Regions from separate parts of the Dietzia sp. IN118 genome, predicted to be linked through region 1. Evidence: predicted binding sites of a transcription regulator. Region 1 holds the regulator's gene; each other region holds the start of a gene.
The links. The regulator LexA, encoded in region 1, represses DNA repair genes until DNA is damaged. The targets are predictions, from matches to a motif close to CGAACANNTGTTCG.
Positions count from the first base shown of each region.

Region 1 (5,140 bases):
CGATGCGCCGGGTGGCGGGGCTCTCCACCGAACTCCAGGACGTCAACGACGCCGAGTACCGCCAGCTCCGACTCGAACGGGTCGTGCTCGTCGGTGTCTGGACCGAAGGGTCCGCCGCGCAGGCGGACGCCGCGATGGCCGAGCTCGCCCAGCTCGCCGAGACCGCGGGATCGGAGGTGTGCGACGCGCTCATCCAGCGGCGTGACAAGCCCGATGCCGCCACCTACATCGGGTCGGGCAAGGTCAGCGTCCTCAAGGACGTGATCGCCGCGACCGGCGCGGACACCGTCATCTGCGACGGCGAACTCACCCCTGGACAGTTGCTCGCGCTGGAGAAGGCGGTCAACGTGAAGGTCATCGACCGTACCGCGCTGATCCTCGACATCTTCGCGCAGCACGCCACCAGCCGTGAGGGCAAGGCCCAGGTGACCCTCGCCCAGATGGAGTACATGCTCCCCCGTCTGCGTGGGTGGGGCGAGTCGCTGTCCCGCCAGGCGGGCGGTCGTGCCGGGAGCAACGGCGGCGTCGGTCTTCGTGGCCCCGGTGAGACCAAGATCGAGACCGACCGGCGTCGGATCCGCGAGCGGATGGCCCGTCTGCGCCGGGACATCAAGGGGATGAAGCAGGCCCGGGACACCAAACGGCACCGACGGCGTTCCACTCCGGTGCCGTCCATCGCCATCGCCGGCTACACGAACGCCGGGAAGTCGAGCCTGCTCAACAGGATCACCGGAGCCGGCGTCCTGGTTCAGAACGCCCTGTTCGCCACACTCGACCCGACGACGCGCAAGGCCGAGTTGCCTGACGGCAGAGCAGTCGTCTTCACGGACACCGTGGGATTCGTCCGACACCTGCCGACCCAGTTGGTCGAGGCGTTCAGGTCCACACTGGAAGAGGTCGTCGACTCCGAGTTGCTCCTCCACGTCGTGGATGGTTCGGATGCCTTCCCGCTCCGCCAGATCGAGGCGGTGCGCAAGGTGATCAACGAGGTGGTCGAGGAGCAGAACGCGGAGCGGCCTCGGGAACTCCTGGTGATCAACAAGATCGACGCCGCGGATCCCGTGGTCCTCACCGAGTTGCACCACGCGCTGCCCGACGCCGTGTTCGTCTCGGCGGTCACCGGGCAGGGTGTCGACGAACTCCTCGAGCGAATCACGCAGATCGTCGCCTCCGGGGACACCGAGGTGACCCTGTCCGTCCCGTACTCCCGCGGGGACGTGGTGTCGCGGGTCCACGCCGAGGGCGCGGTGGTCGAGGAGGAACACACCCAGGACGGAACCCGGCTGGTGGTCCGCCTGCCCGCGTCCGTGGCCGGCGAACTCGACGAGTTCGCCGCCCGCGGTCCACATGACGGCGCCGCCTGACCCCTTCGGGGACGGGCGGCGCGTCGTTCGAACCGGGACTCAGAGTTTCCGGAACACTGTCACGACCTTGCCGAGGATCGTCGCGTGCTCGCCCGGAATCGGGCTGAACGACGGATTGTGGGGCAGCAACCAGACTCCGCTCGAGTCGTTCCGGAAAGTCTTGACCGTCGCCTCCCCGTCGATCATGGCGGCGACGATCTCCCCGTTGTCCGCGACGTTCTGCCGCCTGACCACCACGTAGTCGCCATCGCAGATGGCGGCGTCGATCATCGACTCGCCCACGACCTTGAGCATGAACAGATCACCTGATCCGACGAGGTCCGACGGCAGGGGGAAGATATCCTCGACGGCTTGCTCCGCGAGGATGGGCCCGCCCGCCGCGATCCGGCCGAGCACGGGGACGTAAACGGGTTCGACCGCGCCGCCCGGACGCTGGGGCTCCGGAGCAGGTGACCGACGACCCCGTGACTTCTGCCCCGGGACACCGTGGACGTCGACCGCCCGCGGCTTGTGCGGATCCCGCGTCAGGAAGCCCTTCTTCTCCAGCGTGCGGAGTTGATGCGCCACCGACGACGTGGACTGCAAGCCGACCGCGTCCCCGATCTCGCGGATGCTCGGCGGATAACCACGCTCCTTGACGGTGTCGTGGATGTGGAGCAGAACGCTCTTCTGTCGGTCCGTAAGTGACTCGAAATCGGGCTTCGGCATCTCGTGTGGTCCCTTCGGCGAATGGATGTTCGACGTTGTGATCTGTCTACACCCTAGTGCCAAGGACTGCGGCGCGCCACACAGGTGTTCGAAGAAGTTCCTCGGTGGATCGTGACTGTGTCGGAGTCGCGTGATACAACTCTAGGGGAGTTCGGATTCGAACAGATGTACTGAGGAACACATACAGGTGTGCGAATCCACATCGCACACCGTATCGAGTAGGGAGCCACCATGACCGTTGTCGAGCTTCAGTCCCACACACGTCCGGCCGCGCGGTGGACCGAGGTCTGCCCCGACGACCATCGTGGACGGGTCGCGCACCTCGACCGGCCCGGTGACGCGTCAGTGCGGTCCACCCGTGCGCCGCGACGCACCCTGGCCCGACCGGAGGGCAGTCGGCCCGCCGTCACGTCCTCGCGTGCGGAGAATCTCGTCCGGCCGCGGGTGGCCGCCCGTCCGGCCGCCGTCACGTCGGTCGCCCCGGGTCGCCGTGTGCTCGTGCGCCCGGTCTCCACGGACCGCGTGCGGGCGTGCCACGTCGAGGCACCGCTGTCCACCGGGGTCGTCGACGACGTGCCGGCCTGGGCACTACTGGCGTGCGGGATCGCATTCGGCGTGATCATGCTTCTCGCAGTGGCCTTCCTCGGTGGACCCGCCTACGCGTGACCGGGCAGCGGGCCTCCTAGAATGGACCGTGGGCGGTGGTCTACCGCCCCCGCGTTCCGTCAGGCACGATCCCGGACGCGTGAACTCCGGTCGACGAAGGGCCCCACGGGAATGTACTGCCCGACATGCCACCACGAGGACTCCCGGGTAATCGACTCACGATCCGTCGACGAGGGTCAGGCGATCCGGCGTCGACGGGAGTGCCCCCGGTGCGGACACCGGTTCACGACGCTCGAGACACCTCTGCTGACGGTTCTCAAGCGTAACGGGGTGACCGAGGCGTTCAGTCGGGACAAGGTCGTCCGGGGTGTCCGCCGCGCGTGCCAGGGACGATCGGTTGACGAGGACGCTCTGCGTCGCCTCGCCCAACAGGTCGAGGACGCTGTGCGATCCGGCGGTGCGTCCGAGGTTCCCGCCCACGAGATCGGGCTCGCCATCCTGGGCCCTCTGCAGGATCTGGACGAGGTCGCCTACCTGCGGTTCGCGTCCGTGTACAAGCAGTTCAGCTCGGCCGACGACTTCGAACGCGAGATCATCGCCCTCCGGGAGCGCCGCACGAGCCGCTGACCACTCGGCGTCATCGGGACGACCGCGGGGCGAGCGCAGACGCCACCGCCTTGTCGATCCGCTCTGCCGATACCGGCCGTGCGGTACCCAGTGACTGCGCGAACAACCCCACCCGGTACTCGGCGAGCATCCACCGCAGGTCCCGGCACACCCGTGCGCCACCCGGCCGCCGTCGCAGCGCGGCGCACGCCTCCTCGACGATCGACTCGGAGCGGTTCAGCTTCGCCGTGAGTTTGCCGTGCCGCGCGGGTGACTTCTCCGCGAGGTCCAACCGGAGGCCGACCGCCCGCACATGTCGCTCCAGATGTGGAAGCACATCCGAGGGATGGCGGGCGAGGAATCCGCGCCCGACGAGGAAGTCCAGTGAAGCACGGACCTCGTCGGCGACATCTGCCGGCGCCGCCGCCAGACGGCCCGACACGGACTGGGCGGCCATCAGCGCGGGAACCGCCGACGAGATCGCGGACGCCACCGCACCGGGGACCTCCGCCCGCGCAGTGGCCTGGAGTTCGTGGAACTCCGCGACCGTGAGAACCGGTGCGCCCTTTCGCCGGGCGATGATCCGCCCACTCGCAGCGAGCGATGCGTCCGACACCAGGGATTCCATCCCGCCGTGCGGGTACTGGGTGAGCGCGAGTCGCTGCTGGACCGGACGGCCGCGCAGAATCGATGCCGCGGAGACCAGGCCGCCCGAGACCAGCGTGAGCACAGCCGACGCCTGAGTGGATCGACGCTCGTCCTCCGTGGCGCACGCCACGAGGTGAATTCCGTCCCCACCGACACGCAGGGCGGGGTAGACGGTCACCTCGACACCGTCCACCGAGCCGGTGACCGACTGCGGGAGGTCGCCGATGGTGTCGGATGTCCACTCCCGGCAGGGCCCCTTGTCGGGTACCAGACGGGCGTTGAGGGTCGCCCGTACCCTGTCCACCAACCGGGTCCTCAACTGCGCGAGATCCGTTCCGGAGGCCACGACCTCGTCCCCGTCGACCACCTCGAAACGCATCCGGAGATGGCCCGGTAGCTGGTTCTGATCGAAGTCACGCGGGTCGACCGTGGTACCGATCCGAGCAGACAGCGCCCGCGCGAGCGCGACGGACAGCGGGGCGGACCGGGGCGAGACGTCTCCCGCCAACAGCGACGCGAACTCGGCGGGCGGAGAACACAGTCGACGCAGATACTTGGGCAGCGTGCGGAGCATCTCCGTATAGAGCTCCTCCCGCAGCCCCGGCACCAGCCATTCGAACCCGGCGGTGGTGACCGAGGACAGTTGCGGCAGCGGGATGCGCACCGTGATCCCGTCGGTGGTGACGCCCGGATCGAACGCGTACCGCAGTTCGAAACTCCGCTCTCCCTGACGCCAGAAGGGCGGGAAATCGGCGGCATCGGGCACCGCCTCGGAGGTGCGTATGTCCTCGGGGGTGAGACGGAGGGACTCTTGGTCGCGATGACCACGCTTCTTCCACCAGGACTCCAGATGCCGGCCGGAGGTGATGTCCTCGGGCAGGCGGTCGAGATAGAAGGCCACCAGTGCCTCGTCGTCGATCACCAGATCCCGACGGCGGCTCCGCGTCTCCAGTTCACGGGCCTGCTCCACGGCCTCGGCGTTCTCGCGGATGACCGGGACCCGGGTATCCAGGCGCCCTTCCACGATCCCGTGGCGGACGAGCATCTCGCGGGCGAGCGGGGCGTCGACCCTGGAGAGCAGGATCCGCCGCGCCTCCACCACGGTCAATCCCAGCAGCAGCACCTTCTCATACGCCATCGCCGCACCCTGGGCGTCCGACCAGTGCGGTTCGGAGTACTGGGTGCGGGTGAGGTGACCCCCGAGTTGT
Region 1 is NZ_JAUMSR010000001.1:1,578,926-1,584,065, forward strand. Features, by position in the region: gene hflX (GTPase HflX) at 1-1,364, shown strand, start outside; gene lexA (transcriptional repressor LexA) at 1,404-2,114, opposite strand; gene Q2K20_RS07695 (hypothetical protein) at 2,304-2,738, shown strand; gene nrdR (transcriptional regulator NrdR) at 2,850-3,305, shown strand; gene hrpA (ATP-dependent RNA helicase HrpA) at 3,316-5,140, opposite strand, start outside.

Region 2 (5,140 bases), 650 kb from region 1:
GATCCTCGATGCGATCGTCCGCCGCAGCGAGATCTCCAAGCGCATCGGCCGCACCCGCATGAAGTCGGGCGGCACGAAGCTCGTCCACACCCGGGAGCTCAAGGTCTACGAGCGGTTCTCCTCGCTCGGCGAGGAAGGGCAGACCCTCGCCGGCATGCTGCTGCGTCTCGGCCGGGGCCGCCTGGGCTACTAGCTGTACTGACAACCAGGGCCCCGGCTACTCTTCCGGCCCGACCCTGCCCGCCGTGGACGCGAAGCCCAGCCAGGTGTGGTGGTTGTTCGCCCAGCACCATCCCACCTTGGGCGCGCCCTTGTTCTGCTTGCCGTCGCGGCCCGTACCGCCACTGATCCACAGTGCGGGCGTCCGCGAGTCCAGCCCGCCGCCCTTCTTGGGTTTGCGTGAGCCGATGCACATGAAGCACTTCCCGGGCTCCAGTAGGTCGGGGCGCTGAAGCAGCCAGCTGATCCCCTCGGAAACGGTGAGCGGGGTACGACCCCGGACGCCCATCTCGGTGTGGGCGTCGGTGGGCGTCCAGTCCAGCATGTCGTCGTCGCGTGTCACGTCCCCCACCAGGTATAACGGGGCGTCCGGGACGTGGACGTCGTCGGTGGGCACGAACTCGGCCAGGTCGGTCATGTCGACGACGACGAAGCCCGCCTTACCGTGGCGGCGCATGAGGGTGGCCAGTCGCGCGGTGGGCACCAGGGACGGGTGGACGGCCAGCACGGACCCGCCACCGCCTTCGCTGTCGCCGGGTCCGGCAGGCAGGGCGCGGGCGTGGGCCCGCAGTTGGTCGGCCGTGATTCCGGCGAGCTCGGGCACCCCGAGCTCGATGAGTCGCTCGGCCTGGCGGGCGATGGGGACGTCGGGAGGAACTCCGGGGGTCACATCGCCGGAACGGCCCGCGGCCCGCCGTTATTCCCGGTTAGCCTCGAAGCCATGACCGACATCAGCACGACGAAGCAGTGGGCAGCGGTGGAGAACCTGGTTCCGTCGATCGGCGAGGTGTCTCTGCGGGAGCTGTTCGACGCCGACCCGGACCGCGGCCGCCGGATGTCGGTCACCGCGGGCGATCTGCACGTGGACCTGTCCAAACATCTGGTCACCGACGAGATCCTGTCCGCCCTGCTCGAACTCGCCCACGCCGCCCGGCTGCCGGCGCAGCGGGCCGCGATGTTCCGGGGCGACCGCATCAACACGACCGAGGATCGCGCGGTTCTCCACACTGCGCTCCGTCTTCCGCCCGATGCCGAACTCGTCGTCGACGACCGGAACGTGGTGGCCGACGTCCACGCGGTACTCACACGCATGGCCGACTTCTCCGACCGCGTCCGCTCCGGCGAGTGGACCGGACACACGGGCGAGCGGATCGACACGGTGCTCAACATCGGCATCGGGGGCTCCGACCTTGGCCCGGTGATGGTCGACAGCGCCCTGCGGCAGTTCCGGACGGCCGGCATCAGCGCCAGGTACGTCTCCAACGTCGACCCCGCCGACCTCTCGGCCACCCTCGCGGAGATCAACCCGGCAACGACCTTGGTGGTGGTCGCCTCCAAGACGTTCACCACCCAGGAGACCATGGCCAACGCGCACGCGGCGCGCCGGCACTTCGTGGAGGCCCTCGGCTCCGAGGACGCGATCGCCTCGCACTTCGTCGCCGTCTCCACCGCCGCCGAGAAGGTCGCCGACTTCGGCATCGCGGCGGACAACATGTTCGAGTTCTGGGACTGGGTCGGTGGACGATATTCCGTCTCCTCCGCCATCGGGCTGTCGGTGATGATCACGGTGGGGCCACCGGCGTTCATCGAACTGCTCGAGGGCTTCCACACGATGGATGAGCACTTCGCCACCGAGGCGCCCGAGCACAACGCACCGGTCCTCATGGCGCTGCTGGGGATCTGGTACACGTGCTTCCTCGGGTCGCAGTCCAAGGCCGTGATCCCCTACACCCAGGACCTCCGACGGTTCCCGGCCTACCTGCAGCAGCTGACCATGGAGTCGCTCGGCAAGTCGGTCCGGCTCGACGGCTCCGATGTCACCTACCCCACCGGCGAGGTCTACTGGGGCGAGCCCGGCACCAACGGCCAGCACGCGTTCTTCCAGCTCCTCCACCAGGGCACCCAGCTGGTTCCCGTCGATTTCATCGGGATCGCCCGCCCGGGCACGGACCTGGACGCCCACCCCACCGATGGGTCGGACGCGGTGTCCATGCACGACCTGCTCATGGCCAACCTGTTCGCGCAGTCGCGGGTCCTGGCGTTCGGCAAGACCGAGGAGGAGGTCCTCGCCGACGGCGTCGACCCGACTCTCGCGCCCCACAAGGTCATGCCCGGGAACCGGCCGTCCACCACGATCCTCGCGCCGTCGCTCTCGCCGGGTGTCCTCGGCCAGCTCATCGCACTGTACGAACACATCGTGTTCACCCAGGCCGCGATCCTCGGCATCAACGCGTTCGACCAGTGGGGCGTCGAGCTGGGCAAGGCCCAGGCCGGCGAGTTGCTGGGCGCGCTCACCGCCGACACCCACCCGGGCCCCACCTTCGATTCCTCCACGGACTCCCTGGTCGAGATCTACCGCGAGGCACGCGGCCGGCGCTGAGTACGGGCCCTCTCCCCCTCGCGCGGCGCGCGCCACCGTGCGATTCATGAGCATGGCCACGATCTACTGCACCGCGACGAGCCTCGACGGGTACATCGCCGACGACGACGAAAGCCTCACCTGGCTTTTCACCACTCCCGGAGGCGCCGCGCCGGGGTCGACTGCCGGGGCCGATGACGAGTCGGCGCCCGAGCTCCACTTCGACCGGTTCTTCGCCGGCGTCGGCTCGATCGTCTGCGGTGCGAACACCTTCGAGTGGGTCCGCCGGGATCTCACCAAGGACGGCCAACCGTTCGTCTGGCCGTACTCACAGCCCACCTGGGTCGTCACCCACCGGGACCTCGACCCCGTCGACGGCGTGGAGTTCTTCGCCGGCGATCTCGCCGACCTGCACCCCCGCCTCGTCGAGGCCGCGGCGGGGCGGGACGTCTGGGTGGTCGGTGGAGGCGACCTCGCCGGCCAGTTCGCCGATCTCGGCCTGCTCGACCGGGTGTGGATCCACCAGTGCGCGGTGGTCCTCGGCTCCGGCCGCCCCCTGCTCCCCCGTCGGCTCCGCCTCCACCGTCGTCAACTCGACACCGACGGGCAGTTCACCGCCATGCTCTTCGACGTCGTCGGCCCGGAACCGCGCGATTCGGCCTAGCTGCTCGACCCCCGGCGCGTCTCCTGTGCTCCTCCGGTGCGTCGGGGGAAAACCCTTGCGTACTCGAATGTGTGTGCGTACTGTAGAACACAGATTCGATACCAACCAGACGGGCAGGGGGTGGGGCACATGGGCGGTAACGCAGACGCCGCGACCGGTGGCCCGTCCCCATCCCCGTCCGGTGGCCCCTCCTCGTCCGGTGGCCCGTCCCCGTCCGGTGGCGGCTCCGGTTCCGCGGCGCCCGTGTCGCTGTCGGGGCTGCGGGCGGCGGCGCGGGAGGGGTGGATGGGCGAGAATCGTGCGGCGGCGCGCCGGTTCGTGGCCTGTTACGAGTTGTTTGTCGAATGCCAGCGCCGGGAGGAGTCCGGTGCGGGCGGCGGTGAGTGTCGGCCCGGTCATGCCGTGCTCGATCCGATCGATGTCGCGGCCGGGTACGTGGTGTCGGCGATGGCGATCTCGACGGGCCGGGCCGAACGGATGATCACCTTCGCCCTCGATCTGCACCTGCGGTATCCGGCGATCCTGTCCGCGATGGCGCAGGGGCGGCTGGATCTGCAGGCCGCGAATATCCTGGCCTCGCAGATGGCCACCGTCCACGTCGATGTGCTCGAGGCGGTGCAGCGGCAGGTCGTCGAGGAGTATCTCGCCGCGATCGAGGGCGGGGTGCGCCTTGGTGAGAAAGCCATCCGCGGCAACGTCGATGCGATCATCGCCCGCTACGACGCGAACGGGATCCGCTTGCGCCGTCAGGAAGCGGCCCGCACCCGCGGGGTGCGGTTCCATAAGGGCGTCGATGGCATGTCCAGTGTCTCGGCGATCCTGGCCACCGAGGAAGCAGCCGTCCTGGCCGAGGCCCTCGACCAGCGCGTGAAAGACCACAAGTACGCCGACGCCCAAGCCGCCGCCAACACCCAAGCCGAGACCGACACCGCGGGCGCTGGGACTGGCGGCGCGACCACTGGCCACGGCACTGGCGCTGATGAGGTCGAGGACTACTCGATCGCCGAGCGTCGCGCCGACGCCCTGATGTCCCTGGTGTGCGGCGATCCCGGCCTAGCCGGCACCCCGGCCCGCCCCGGCCGGCCCGGCGCGCCGGGTGCCGGGGTGGCGTTGCGGCCGAAGGTCACCGTCATCGCCACCGGCAACACCGCCCGCGACGCCGGCGGCGCCCGAGTGGAGTTCACCCGCACCGGCCAGGCCGCCCTGCAGGCCCTGCTCGACATGCTCGCCACCAGCGACGGAGCCACCTTCGAACCCATCGACCCGCGCATCGGGGCCGCCGATGACGCCCGCACCGCCCTGAAATACCGGCCCGGTGCCCAGTTGGCCCGCCGGATCCGGCTGCGCGATGGCACCTGTCGCCACCCCGGCTGTGCGATCCCGGCCGAGGCCTGTGATCTGGATCATGTGGTGCCGTTCGATCACGCCGACCCCCAGCGGGGCGGGCACACCATCGAGGGCAACCTCGCCGCAATGTGCCGGCGCCATCACCGGTTCAAGACCTTCTCCGACTGGATCTACGACCTGCAGCCCGACGGCACCCTGCTGGTGCGCACCCCGGACGGTTCGACCATGCTCACCCGACCCTCCGGCCCACTGGCCGAGTACCGGCGTGAACAGGCCCGCGCCGAGACCGAGGCGTGGACCCGGCAGCAACGCCGCAGCCCCGGGCCCACCGGTGACGAGAAGGCCGACGCGGAGCCGACGTTCTGGTCGCGCCGCGCGGCCCGCCACCGCACCGAACGCCGCAAGGCCGAAAGCGCCCGCACCTTTGACCCCACCCCACCCGCGCCCGGCACGGGCGCCTCCAGCTCCACCACCGCCGCGGCCACCGGCACCACGCCCGAGAAAGCCACCCCCGCCAGCGCCACCCCTGAGAGCGCCAGCCGCTGGTGGGC
Region 2 is NZ_JAUMSR010000001.1:924,478-929,617, reverse strand. Features, by position in the region: gene Q2K20_RS04590 (chorismate mutase) at 1-193, shown strand, start outside; gene Q2K20_RS04585 (DUF5701 family protein) at 218-889, opposite strand; gene pgi (glucose-6-phosphate isomerase) at 941-2,599, shown strand; gene Q2K20_RS04575 (dihydrofolate reductase family protein) at 2,646-3,242, shown strand; gene Q2K20_RS04570 (HNH endonuclease signature motif containing protein) at 3,372-5,140, shown strand, end outside.
Region 2: the regulator LexA is predicted to act here: its motif matches at 3,307-3,320, upstream of Q2K20_RS04570 (HNH endonuclease signature motif containing protein).

Region 3 (5,140 bases), 510 kb from region 1:
GGCGTGGGGGTGGGATGTCGGCGTCGGGGTCGGCCCTGGTGTCGGTCGCAGCCCCGGTGTCGGTGTCGGTGGTGTGGTGGCGCCAGCGTGCGAGGGGTCCGTCGGGGTGGGTGGTGAGGGTGTGTCCGGTGTCGGTGGTGATGGTCAGGGTGCCGTCGGGGGCGAGTTGGTAGTGCCAGTTGTGGAAGGTTTTGAAGCGGTGGTGGTTGCGGCACATGGCGGCGAGGTTGTTTTCGAGGGTCGGGCCGCCGGCGGTGGGGTCTGTGTGGTTGAAGGGGCGGACGTGGTCGATGTCGCAGGCGTCGGCGGGGACGGAGCAGCCGGGGTGGCGGCAGGTGCCGTCGCGTAGGCGGATGCGGTGGGCCAGGTCGGCGCTGATGCGGTAGCGGTGGGCGTGGTGGGGGGTGTCTGCGGCGCCGGGTGCGGTGTCGGGCACGGTGATGGTGGCGCCGGTGCTGCGGGTGAGTAGTTCGATGAGGGCGTCGATGGTGGCCGGGCCGCCTCGGGGGAGGTAGACCTCGGGTTCGCCGTCGGGGCCGGGGGGTGCGAGCACGGTGATGGTGGGGCGGATCTGGGTGGCCGGCGGGCGGTGACCCGCACCCGCGACCCCGCCCGCCCCGGCGCCCCTGCCTGCGTCGGTGTCGGTGCTGGGGTTGCCGAGGAGGGCGGTGACGAGGGCGTCGGCGCGTAGTTCGTCCATGCTGCGGATGGTGTCGGTGTCGAGGGCGTCGGCGCCGTGGCGGCGGGTGGTCTCGACGCGGGTGCGGGTGTCGCGGTGGCGTTGGGCGGTGGCCCTGGTCTGCAGCAGGGTGTGGATGGCGGAGGCTTCGGTGGCGGTGAGGTGGGCGGTGAGGTCGGCCATGCCGTCTGGGCCGCGGCGCAGGGTGACGCGGCGTTCGCGGACCGCGGCGGTGCGGCGCAGGCGTACGCCGTCGGGGTCGTGGGCGGCGATGATGCGGTCGGTGTGGGACAGGATCGCGTCGCGTCCGGGGCGCCTGCCGGCGGCGAGGGCGGCCAGGAGCCAGTCGATGACCTCGCGGTGGACGGCGTCGCGGTGCAGGGAGTCCACGGTGCGCATGTGGCGTGCGAGCAGGGTGGCGGTGGCTTCGTCGAGGTGGCCGGTGTCCATGGCCTCGACGAGACAGGGGAACTTGGTGACCAGGGTGATGGCCAGGGTGAGCAGGCTGCGGGCGCGGTTGTGGTGCACGCCGTAGGCGGCGACGATCTCACTTGTGGCGATGGTCAGTGGGTCGATGACGGCGTGTTCGGGGCGTTGGTCCAGGCCGGGGCCGTAGCCGGCGGCGATGTCGCGCAGTTCCTGTTCCTCGCGGCAGGTGGCCCACAGGTCGTGACAGGCGCGCAGCCGGGCGGCGGCCGCGCGATTCTCGGCGTTCAACGCGGCCAGGGCCGCGGAGCTGGCGGCGGTGACGGCGGGACTCCCGGCCACCGCTCCGGCATCATCCCCGGTAGTCGCCTCCCGCATGTGCACCCCCTCGGGCGGGCGAGTGCCGCACCCCGTATCGCTCGTGTGTTCGATTGGGGAAACACTAGCAAGCAGGTCCGACACACGGCTCTGACCTGGGAAGACCGGCGGACTGCGCCGGTCGGTGGGAGGATGAGACCGTGTTGGACACGGGTGCCGTCGTCTCGGTGAGTTGGTGGGCGATCATCCCGCTCATCGTCGTCGGCTCGGTGCTCCACTTCGCCTACGACTGGAGCGGGCACAACCGGGTCGTGGCCGTGTTCGCCGCGGTCAACGAGAGTTACTGGGAGCACATCAAGATCGCCGCCTAGCCGACCATGGTGCTGTACGCGGCCCTCTTCGTGCTCGGCGGCGCCTCGCAGCCGTCCTTCGTGCCCGCGGCCACTGTCGCCCTCTATTCGATCCCGGTGACGATGATCGGGGTGGTCTTCGTCTACAAGGCCGTCGCAGGTCGCAATGTGCTGTGGGTGGACATCGCCGTGTTCGGCCTGTGCATTGCGCTCGCCCAGGTGATCTTCGTGTGCCTGCTCAGCGGACTGGAGGCGGACGTCCTCGTCGTCGTCCTCTCGGTTTTCTACCTGGTGGGCATCGTCGCCGCCTACGTGGTGTTCACCCTGAGGCCCCCCGCCGAACCCGACGTCTTTATCGACCCCATCACATACAGATACGGGGTCGAGGGGCACGCCGACTACGAGGCCGCACCCGGGGACTGACGGGCAGAGGGAGTCCGTCGGACGACTCGGGCCCCGTCCGCGGGGAGCGGACGGGGCCCGACGGAGCCAGGGGGTCGTGGGACCTACAGGCCCATGTCCTTGGCGATGATGGACTTCATGACCTCGTTGGTGCCACCGTAGATGCGGTTGACGCGGTTGTCCGAGTACAGGCGGGCGATCGGATACTCGTTCATGAAGCCGTAGCCGCCGTGCAGCTGGAGGCAACGGTCGATGACCTCGGCGGCGACCTCGGTGCAGAACAGCTTGGCCGAGGCCGCCTCGGCGGCGGTGAGCTCGCCCTCGTCCAGCGCCTCGAGGGCGCGGTCCGCGACGGCCTGCGCGGCGTCGACCTTGGCCTGGCACGCGGCCAGCTCGAACTTGGTGTTCTGGAACGAGGCCACCTCCTTGCCGAAGACCGTGCGCTGCTGCGTGTACTCCTTGGCGAACCGCACGGCGGCCGCGGCCTGGGCATACGCACCGTAGGCGATGCCCCAGCGCTCGGACGGCAGGTTCTGCCCGAGGTAGTAGAAGCCGCGGTTCTCTTCGCCGAGCAGGTCCTCGACCGGGACCTTGACGTCGGTGAAGGACAGCTCGGCCGTGTCGGAGGTCTTGAGTCCGACCTTGTCGAGCTTGCGGCCCACCGCGTAGCCCTCGAGCTTGGTGTCGACGGCGAGCAGCGAGATGCCGAAGCGGCGGTCGTCCTCACGCGGGGGAGCGGTACGGCAGGCCACGATCACGCGGTCGGCGTGGACGCCGCCGGTGATGAACGTCTTGGCACCGTTGAGGACGTAGTGGGTGCCGTCAGCCGAGAGTTTGGCGGTGCTCTTCATGCCGGCCAGGTCGGACCCGGTGCCGGGCTCGGTCATCGCCAGCGCCCACATCTCCTCGCCGGAGACGAACTTGGGCAGGTAGCGCTGCTTCTGCTCCTCGGTCGCCAGGGCCTTGATGTAGGGGAGCCCGAGCAGTACGTGGACACCCGAGCCGCCGAAGTTCACGCCGGCGCGGGCGGTCTCCTCGGACTGGATGGCCTCGAACTTGTGGGAATTGATCCCCGCGCCGCCGTACTCCTCGTCGACGTTGATGCCGAACAGGCCGAGGTCGGCGAGCTTGTAGTAGAACTCACGCGGGACGATGCCGGCCTCGAACCACTCCTGGAAGTGGGGGGTCACCTCGGACTCGATGAAGTCACGGAGGGTCTGGCGGAAGGCCTCGTGGTCTTCGTTGAACACAGTGCGGCGCAAGTGCGTGCCTTTCCGTTGGACGTTCTGCTCCGGTGGCAGGCCACCGTGGAGGGGAGCGGAGCGTCAGGTTGGTGTACTCCTACTGGTGAGTAGCCTACAAGAATTCGAACTCTCTGACCCGTCCGCCGGCCCGTCCGACGCCGCGACGTCACCCCGTCGGCGGAGTGAATTCCAGGCCGACGTCGGCGATCAGCCTGATCGGCCCGGTCACCTCACGTCCGGTGACCCGCTCGCCACGCTGGGTCACCGCCACCACGCCCTCCTCGCGGAGGTCGAACGCGACCTCTCGGGCGACGGGCATGAGGTCGCGCCAATGATCCCCACCCGCCACCCGGGCCGCATCCGACGGGCAGGTCGACCCCTGGCCGCGCGAGCGCAGGAGCGTCCTGATCGTCGCGGCCAGTCGATCGCGTGTCCCCTCCCGGGTGGGTGCCCACCACGGGTCGCCGCGCTCACCGAGCGCGACCTTGGCGTCGTGCACCATCACCCGGGCGGCATCGCCTTCGGTCTTGACCAGCCGGCGACCGGTCATCAGTGCCCGGACGAGCTCCGAGCGGAGCTTCTCGGGGATGGACGGATCCGTCGCGCGCCACCGCGGGCCCCCGACCGCGATGTGTCGACCGTCCTCGGTGTGCTCCACGCCGGCGCCGGTGCTGTCGTCTCGATCGGTCACACCCAGATCCTGCCCCGCCTCCCCCTCGTTCCCCACCGATCGCCGATCGAGGGTGTCGCACACCGGGCCGGTGTTAGGGTCACGGCAGAAACTGGAACGTGTTCCACCAGAGCTGGATGACGATGAGGGGCTGCCGTGACGGCGCAGGACAACACATTCGACGCGGAATTCGACGTGGTGGTCGTGGGGTCGGGGGTGGCAGCCCTCTTCGGTGCCGCGGCCGCCGCCGCCCGGGGTCTGTCGACCTGCCTGATCGAGAAGACCGACCGCTTCGGGGGGACCTCTGCGTACTCCGGCGGCGCCGTGTGGCTCCCTGGCAACTCCGTCCTCGCCCGGGACGGGGTCGAGGACTCCGTCGAGCGGGGGCGCACCTACTTCCGCGCCGTGGTGGGGGACCGCACCGCCGCCGACGTCCAGGACGCGTTCCTCAACACCGGGCCGCAGGTCGTCGAGTTCCTGCAGGACGAGCTGGGCATCCCGACCCGCTTCCAGGCCTTCCCCGACTACTTCGACGCCCCGGGGCGCCAGGAACTCGGCCGGAGCATCTACCCCAAGCCCATCAAGGGCGAGGAGGTCGGCGACCGGGCGACCGACATCCGTCCGCCGGTTCCGGCCGACCAGTTCGGCGCGGACGAGGACACCACCAAGCTCGAGGGCGGCAGGGCCTGGGTGGCGCGACTCGTGCTCGCTCTCGACGCGATGGACACCGCGGAGACACGACTGAACACCGCGGCCGAGGAACTGGTCCGTGACGATGACGGACGTGTCGTCGGGGTGGTCGTGAACGGTGTCTCCGGCCGGCAGGTGCTGGGCGCACGCCGTGGGGTACTGGTCGCCGCCGGCGGATTCGAACGGTCGGCGGACCTCCGCCGTCGCTGGCAGGACATGCCCACCGCCGACTGGTCGTCGTCCCACCCCGCCACGGGCTCGGGCGACGCCGTCCGCATGTTCGAGCAGGTCGGCGCGGAGCTGGACCTGCTCGACCAGTCCTGGTGGTGCCCCGCCACGCTGTTCCCCAACGGGCACGCCG
Region 3 is NZ_JAUMSR010000001.1:2,089,339-2,094,478, reverse strand. Features, by position in the region: gene Q2K20_RS10085 (HNH endonuclease signature motif containing protein) at 1-1,483, opposite strand, end outside; partial or broken gene Q2K20_RS10080 (DUF6512 family protein) at 1,624-2,196, shown strand; gene Q2K20_RS10075 (acyl-CoA dehydrogenase family protein) at 2,280-3,437, opposite strand; gene Q2K20_RS10070 (DUF3253 domain-containing protein) at 3,586-4,110, opposite strand; gene Q2K20_RS10065 (FAD-binding protein) at 4,246-5,140, shown strand, end outside.
Region 3: the regulator LexA is predicted to act here: its motif matches at 1,522-1,535, upstream of Q2K20_RS10085 (HNH endonuclease signature motif containing protein).

Region 4 (5,140 bases), 920 kb from region 1:
CCAGCGCAATGCGGTCCTGCGGCCGCTTGGGCCCGGCGATCGACGGGACCACCGTCCCTAGGTCCAGCTCGATGACCTCGCTGTACTCGGCCGGGTTGTCCGGGTCGTGCCACAGGCCCTGCTCCTTGGCGTAGACCTCGACCAGCTCGATCTGCTGTTCCGACCGACCCGTCAGCCGCAGGTAGTCCAGCGTCTCGTCGTCTACCGGGAAGATGGCGCACGTCGAGCCGAACTCGGGGCTCATGTTGCCCAGTGTCGCCCGGTTGGCCAGCGGGACCGCGGCGACACCGGGGCCGAAGAACTCCACGAACTTGCCCACGACGCCGGTCTGGCGCAGCAGCTCCGCGACTGTGAGGACGAGATCGGTTGCCGTGGTGCCCTCCCGCAACTCGCCGGTCAGCTTGAGCCCGATGACCTGCGGGATCAGCATGCTCATCGGCTGGCCGAGCAACGCGGCCTCCGCCTCGATGCCGCCGACGCCCCAGCCCAGCACGCCGAGACCGTTGACCATCGGCGTGTGGGAGTCGGTACCGACGAGCGTGTCCGGGTAGGCCTGGGTCATACCGTCGGTCCCCTCGCGCGTGAAGACGACCCGGGACAGGTATTCGAGGTTGACCTGGTGGCAGATGCCGGTGTTCGGCGGGACCACCACGAAGTCGGCGAACGACTCCTGCGCCCACCGGAGCAGCTGGTAGCGCTCCTGGTTGCGGCCGAACTCCAGCTCGGCATTGACCTCGAACGCATCCGGGCGGCCGAATACGTCCGCGATGATCGAGTGGTCGATCACGAGCTCGCCGGGGATGAGCGGATTGATCTTCTTGGGGTCGCCGCCGAGGTCGGTGATGGCATCGCGCATCGCGACCAGATCCACCACGCACGGCACCCCGGTGAAGTCCTGCATCAGCACCCGGGCGGGCGTGTACTGGATCTCCCGCTCCGGCGGGGACTGGGGAGTCCACTCCCGCAGTGCCTCGACCTGCTCGGCCGTCACCACTCGGCCGTCCTCGTTGCGCAGAAGATTCTCCAGCAGGACCCTGAGGCTGTAGGGGAGCGGGACCGCGGTGGAGACCTGATCGAGTCGGTAGACCTCGTAGTCCACGCCCCCGACTGCCAGCGAATCCCTCGAACCGAAACTGTTGACACTCATGACCGGCCCTTTCGTAGAGGTGCCGGTGCGGCCCGTGCTAGTGACGAGGATCACCGGCGTTGTTGCCGACCCTACTCCCGAAAACCGGAAGTTATAAGGCGTCACGCGTACCCGGGCTGGGGCTCGAGAGGGTCCCGCGCACCCGCTTCTCGCGGGGTGTGCGCGGGACGCTCTTCGGCAACGGTCAGCGTGGTGTCGCGGCGGGGGAGTCCTCTGACACGCCGCGCGTCCGCCCGCGACGGAACAGCGGCTCGAGCTGCGCGTCCTCCTCGGCGGTGGCGATGCGGAACGGAGGCTCGGCCGGTGTCGGCGGGCTCTGGCGCTCGTGACCACGCGTGGCCCGCAGGCTCGCCACGACCGACACGGTGAGGATGGTCGCGATCACGGCCAGCGAGATGGGGGTCGGAATGTAGAAGACGTCGATCTTGAGCAGCATCTTCGCGCCGACCCACATCAGCACCAGTGCCAGCCCGATCTTGAGGTAGACGAACCGGTGGACCAGATCCGCCAGCAGGAAGTACATCGCGCGCAGGCCCAGGATCGCGAACGCGTTGGCCGTGAAGACCAGGAACACCTCGTCGGTGACCGCGAAGATGGCGGGAATGGAGTCGACGGCGAAGACCACATCGGTCGTCTCGACCAGCACCAGCACAGCCAACAGGGGAGTGGCCATGATCAGCCCGCCCTTACGGACCAGCAGCCGCTGACCGTGGAACGTGTCCGTCATGGGCACCAGCCGGCGGAAGGCCGCGAGAATGCGGGACTGGTCCGGGTTGAGGTGCTCGTCGCGCTGGCGGATCATGCGAAAGCCCGTGTACAGCAGGAATGCGGAGAAAATGTACAGGATCCAGGAGAAGTTCTGGATGAGCAGCGCGCCGCCGGCGATGAAGATGCCGCGGAATACCAGCGCGCCCAAGACGCCGAGGAACAGGACCCGGTGCTGGAACTGGGCGGGCACCGCGAAGTGGGCGAAGATGATCGCCCAGACGAAGACATTGTCCACTGCCAGGGACTTCTCTATGAGATACCCGGCGAAGTACTGCTGGCCTAAGTCCGCGCCCCAGACCGCCCAGACGATCGCGCCGAAGCCGACGCCGAGGGCGATCCAGACGGCAGACCACACCGCGGCTTCCCTGACGCCGATGACATGTGCTTTGCGGTGGGCGACGAGGTCGATGGCCAGCATCACGACGATGAAGGCGATGACCGCGAGCCAGAGCCAGAGAGGGGTGTGCATTATCGGGGACCTTTCGATCAGTGGGTGATCGAAGGTCTCTCCCGGCCTGGTCGGCCCGCGCCGCCGGGCCCGAGGGCCGGAATGACGACGACGCGTGTGAGGGATACTCCCCTTCTGGTGCTGCAAGGTTAGCGGCACCGGCAGGGCGGCGCAACGGCGGATTCGTCACCTTGGCTGCACCCCTTGCCGGTTCGGCACGCTCCGCGCCCGGCTCAGGCGCGGAGCGCAGGGTCAGGCGACCTCGTCGTCGTCTCCCACCGCTTCGCCGTCGCCGTCGTCGGCGGGGAGCTCGATGGCCTGCTCGGCAACGTCGGCCGGATTTGCCTCGCGGAAGGGGTCCTCGACGGTCACCTCGGGCTCGTACTCCTCGGGTGCGGTGACTGAATCCGGGCCCGGGGTGTACTCGTCCGGGTCGATACGGTCCTCGGCGATCATCTCGTCCTCCTCCTGGCGCAGGGGCGTGTGCCTCCACCTCTAGCAGCCTCCCGCGAGCGGCGCCAGGGGCGGCGGCAACGAAAGATCGTCTCGCTGGCATCGTCCCGGGTCGAGAGCCTGTTGTGGTCGATGCTTCGGGGGGATCTTGCGGCGTGGAGGGGGCCTGTTGCGACGAGTCCACCTTGCTGGTTGAGGGCTTCTGCGCCAGTCAAGAGGGCTGGGCCTCGGGTGGCGAAATGTCCTGATTCAACCCTTGCGTACTCGAATGTGTGTGCGTACTGTAGAACACAGATTCGATACCGGGTAGGCGGCGCACGGGCAGGGGGTGGGGCACATGGGCGGTAACGCAGACGCCGCGGCCGGTGGCCCCTCCTCGTCTGGTGGCGGCGCCGGTTCCGCGGCGCCCGTGTCGCTGTCGGGGTTGCGGGCGGCGGCGCGTGAGGGGTGGATGGGCGAGAATCGTGCGGCGGCGCGCCGGTTCGTGGCCTGTTACGAGTTGTTTGTCGAATGCCAGCGCCGGGAGGAGTCCGGGGCGGGCGGCGGTGAGTGTCGGCCCGGTCATGTCGTGCTCGATCCGATCGATGTCGCGGCCGGGTACGTGGTGTCGGCGATGGCGATCTCGACGGGCCGGGCCGAACGGATGATCACCTTCGCCCTCGATCTGCACCTGCGGTATCCGGCGATCCTGTCCGCGATGGCGCAGGGGCGGCTGGATCTGCAGGCTGCGAATATCCTGGCCTCGCAGATGGCCACCGTCCACGTCGATGTGCTCGAGGCGGTGCAGCGGCAGGTCGTCGAGGAGTATCTCGCCGCGATCGAGGGCGGGGTGCGCCTTGGTGAGAAAGCCATCCGCGGCAACGTCGATGCGATCATCGCCCGCTACGACGCGAACGGGATCCGCCTGCGCCGTCAGGAAGCGGCCCGCACCCGCGGGGTGCGGTTCCATAAGGGCGTCGATGGCATGTCCAGCGTCTCGGCGATCCTGGCCACCGAGGAAGCGGCCGTCCTGGCCGAGGCCCTCGACCAGCGCGTGAAAGACCACAAGTACGCCGACGCCCAAGCCGCCGCCAACACCCAAGCCGAGACCGACACCGCGGGCGCTGGGACTGGCGGCGCGACCACTGGCCACGGCACTGGCGCTGATGAGGTCGAGGACTACTCGATCGCCGAGCGTCGCGCCGACGCCCTGATGTCCCTGGTGTGCGGCGATCCCGGCCTAGCCGGCACCCCGGCCCGCCCCGGCCGGCCCGGCGCGCCGGGTGCCGGGGTGGCGTTGCGGCCGAAGGTCACCGTCATCGCCACCGGCAACACCGCCCGCGACGCCGGCGGCGCCCGAGTGGAGTTCACCCGCACCGGCCAGGCCGCCCTGCAGGCCCTGCTCGACATGCTCGCCACCAGCGACGGAGCCACCTTCGAACCCATCGACCCGCGCATCGGGGCCGCCGATGACGCCCGCACCGCCCTGAAATACCGGCCCGGTGCCCAGTTGGCCCGCCGGATCCGGCTGCGCGATGGCACCTGTCGCCACCCCGGCTGTGCGATCCCGGCCGAGGCCTGTGATCTGGATCATGTGGTGCCGTTCGATCACGCCGACCCCCAGCGGGGCGGGCACACCATCGAGGGCAACCTCGCGGCGATGTGCCGGCGCCATCACCGGTTCAAGACCTTCTCCGACTGGATCTACGACCTGCAGCCCGACGGCACCCTGACCGTGCGCACCCCGGACGGTTCGACCATGCTCACCCGACCCTCCGGCCCACTGGCCGAGTACCGGCGTGAACAGGCCCGCGCCGAGACCGAGGCGTGGACCCGGCAGCAACGCCGCAGCCCCGGGCCCACCGGTGACGAGAAGGCCGACGCGGAGCCGACGTTCTGGTCGCGCCGCGCGGCCCGCCACCGCACCGAACGCCGCAACGCCGAACGCGCCCGCACCTTTGACCCCACCCCACCCGCCCCCGGCACCGGGACGGGCACCGGGAACGGCACGAGCACAGGCGGCGCCGGTTCCAGCGCCGCCGCGGCCGAGGACGCCACGCCCGAGAAAGCCACCCCCGCCAGCGCCACCCACGAGAGCGCCAGCCGCTGGTGGGCCCGCAACAAACCCCACCACAGCGACATCGAAAAAGGCATCCGCGCCCTACTCCACGAACGCCTCGACGAACTCATCGACCCACCACCGTTCTGACCTGACCGCGCAGTTTGCGGCGCAGTAGCTGGGTGCCGGGCCCTCACCCCTCCAGTCGAGTCACCACGCCGCGGTCGCCGTCCACTCGTACGCGGTCGCCGGTGCGCAGCGTTCGGGTGGCGTCGATGGTGTTGAC
Region 4 is NZ_JAUMSR010000001.1:658,007-663,146, forward strand. Features, by position in the region: gene Q2K20_RS03210 (aconitate hydratase) at 1-1,147, opposite strand, end outside; gene Q2K20_RS03215 (TerC family protein) at 1,332-2,384, opposite strand; gene Q2K20_RS03220 (hypothetical protein) at 2,616-2,819, opposite strand; gene Q2K20_RS03225 (HNH endonuclease signature motif containing protein) at 3,154-5,004, shown strand; partial or broken gene Q2K20_RS03230 (PEP-utilizing enzyme) at 5,048-5,140, opposite strand, start outside.
Region 4: the regulator LexA is predicted to act here: its motif matches at 3,082-3,095, upstream of Q2K20_RS03225 (HNH endonuclease signature motif containing protein).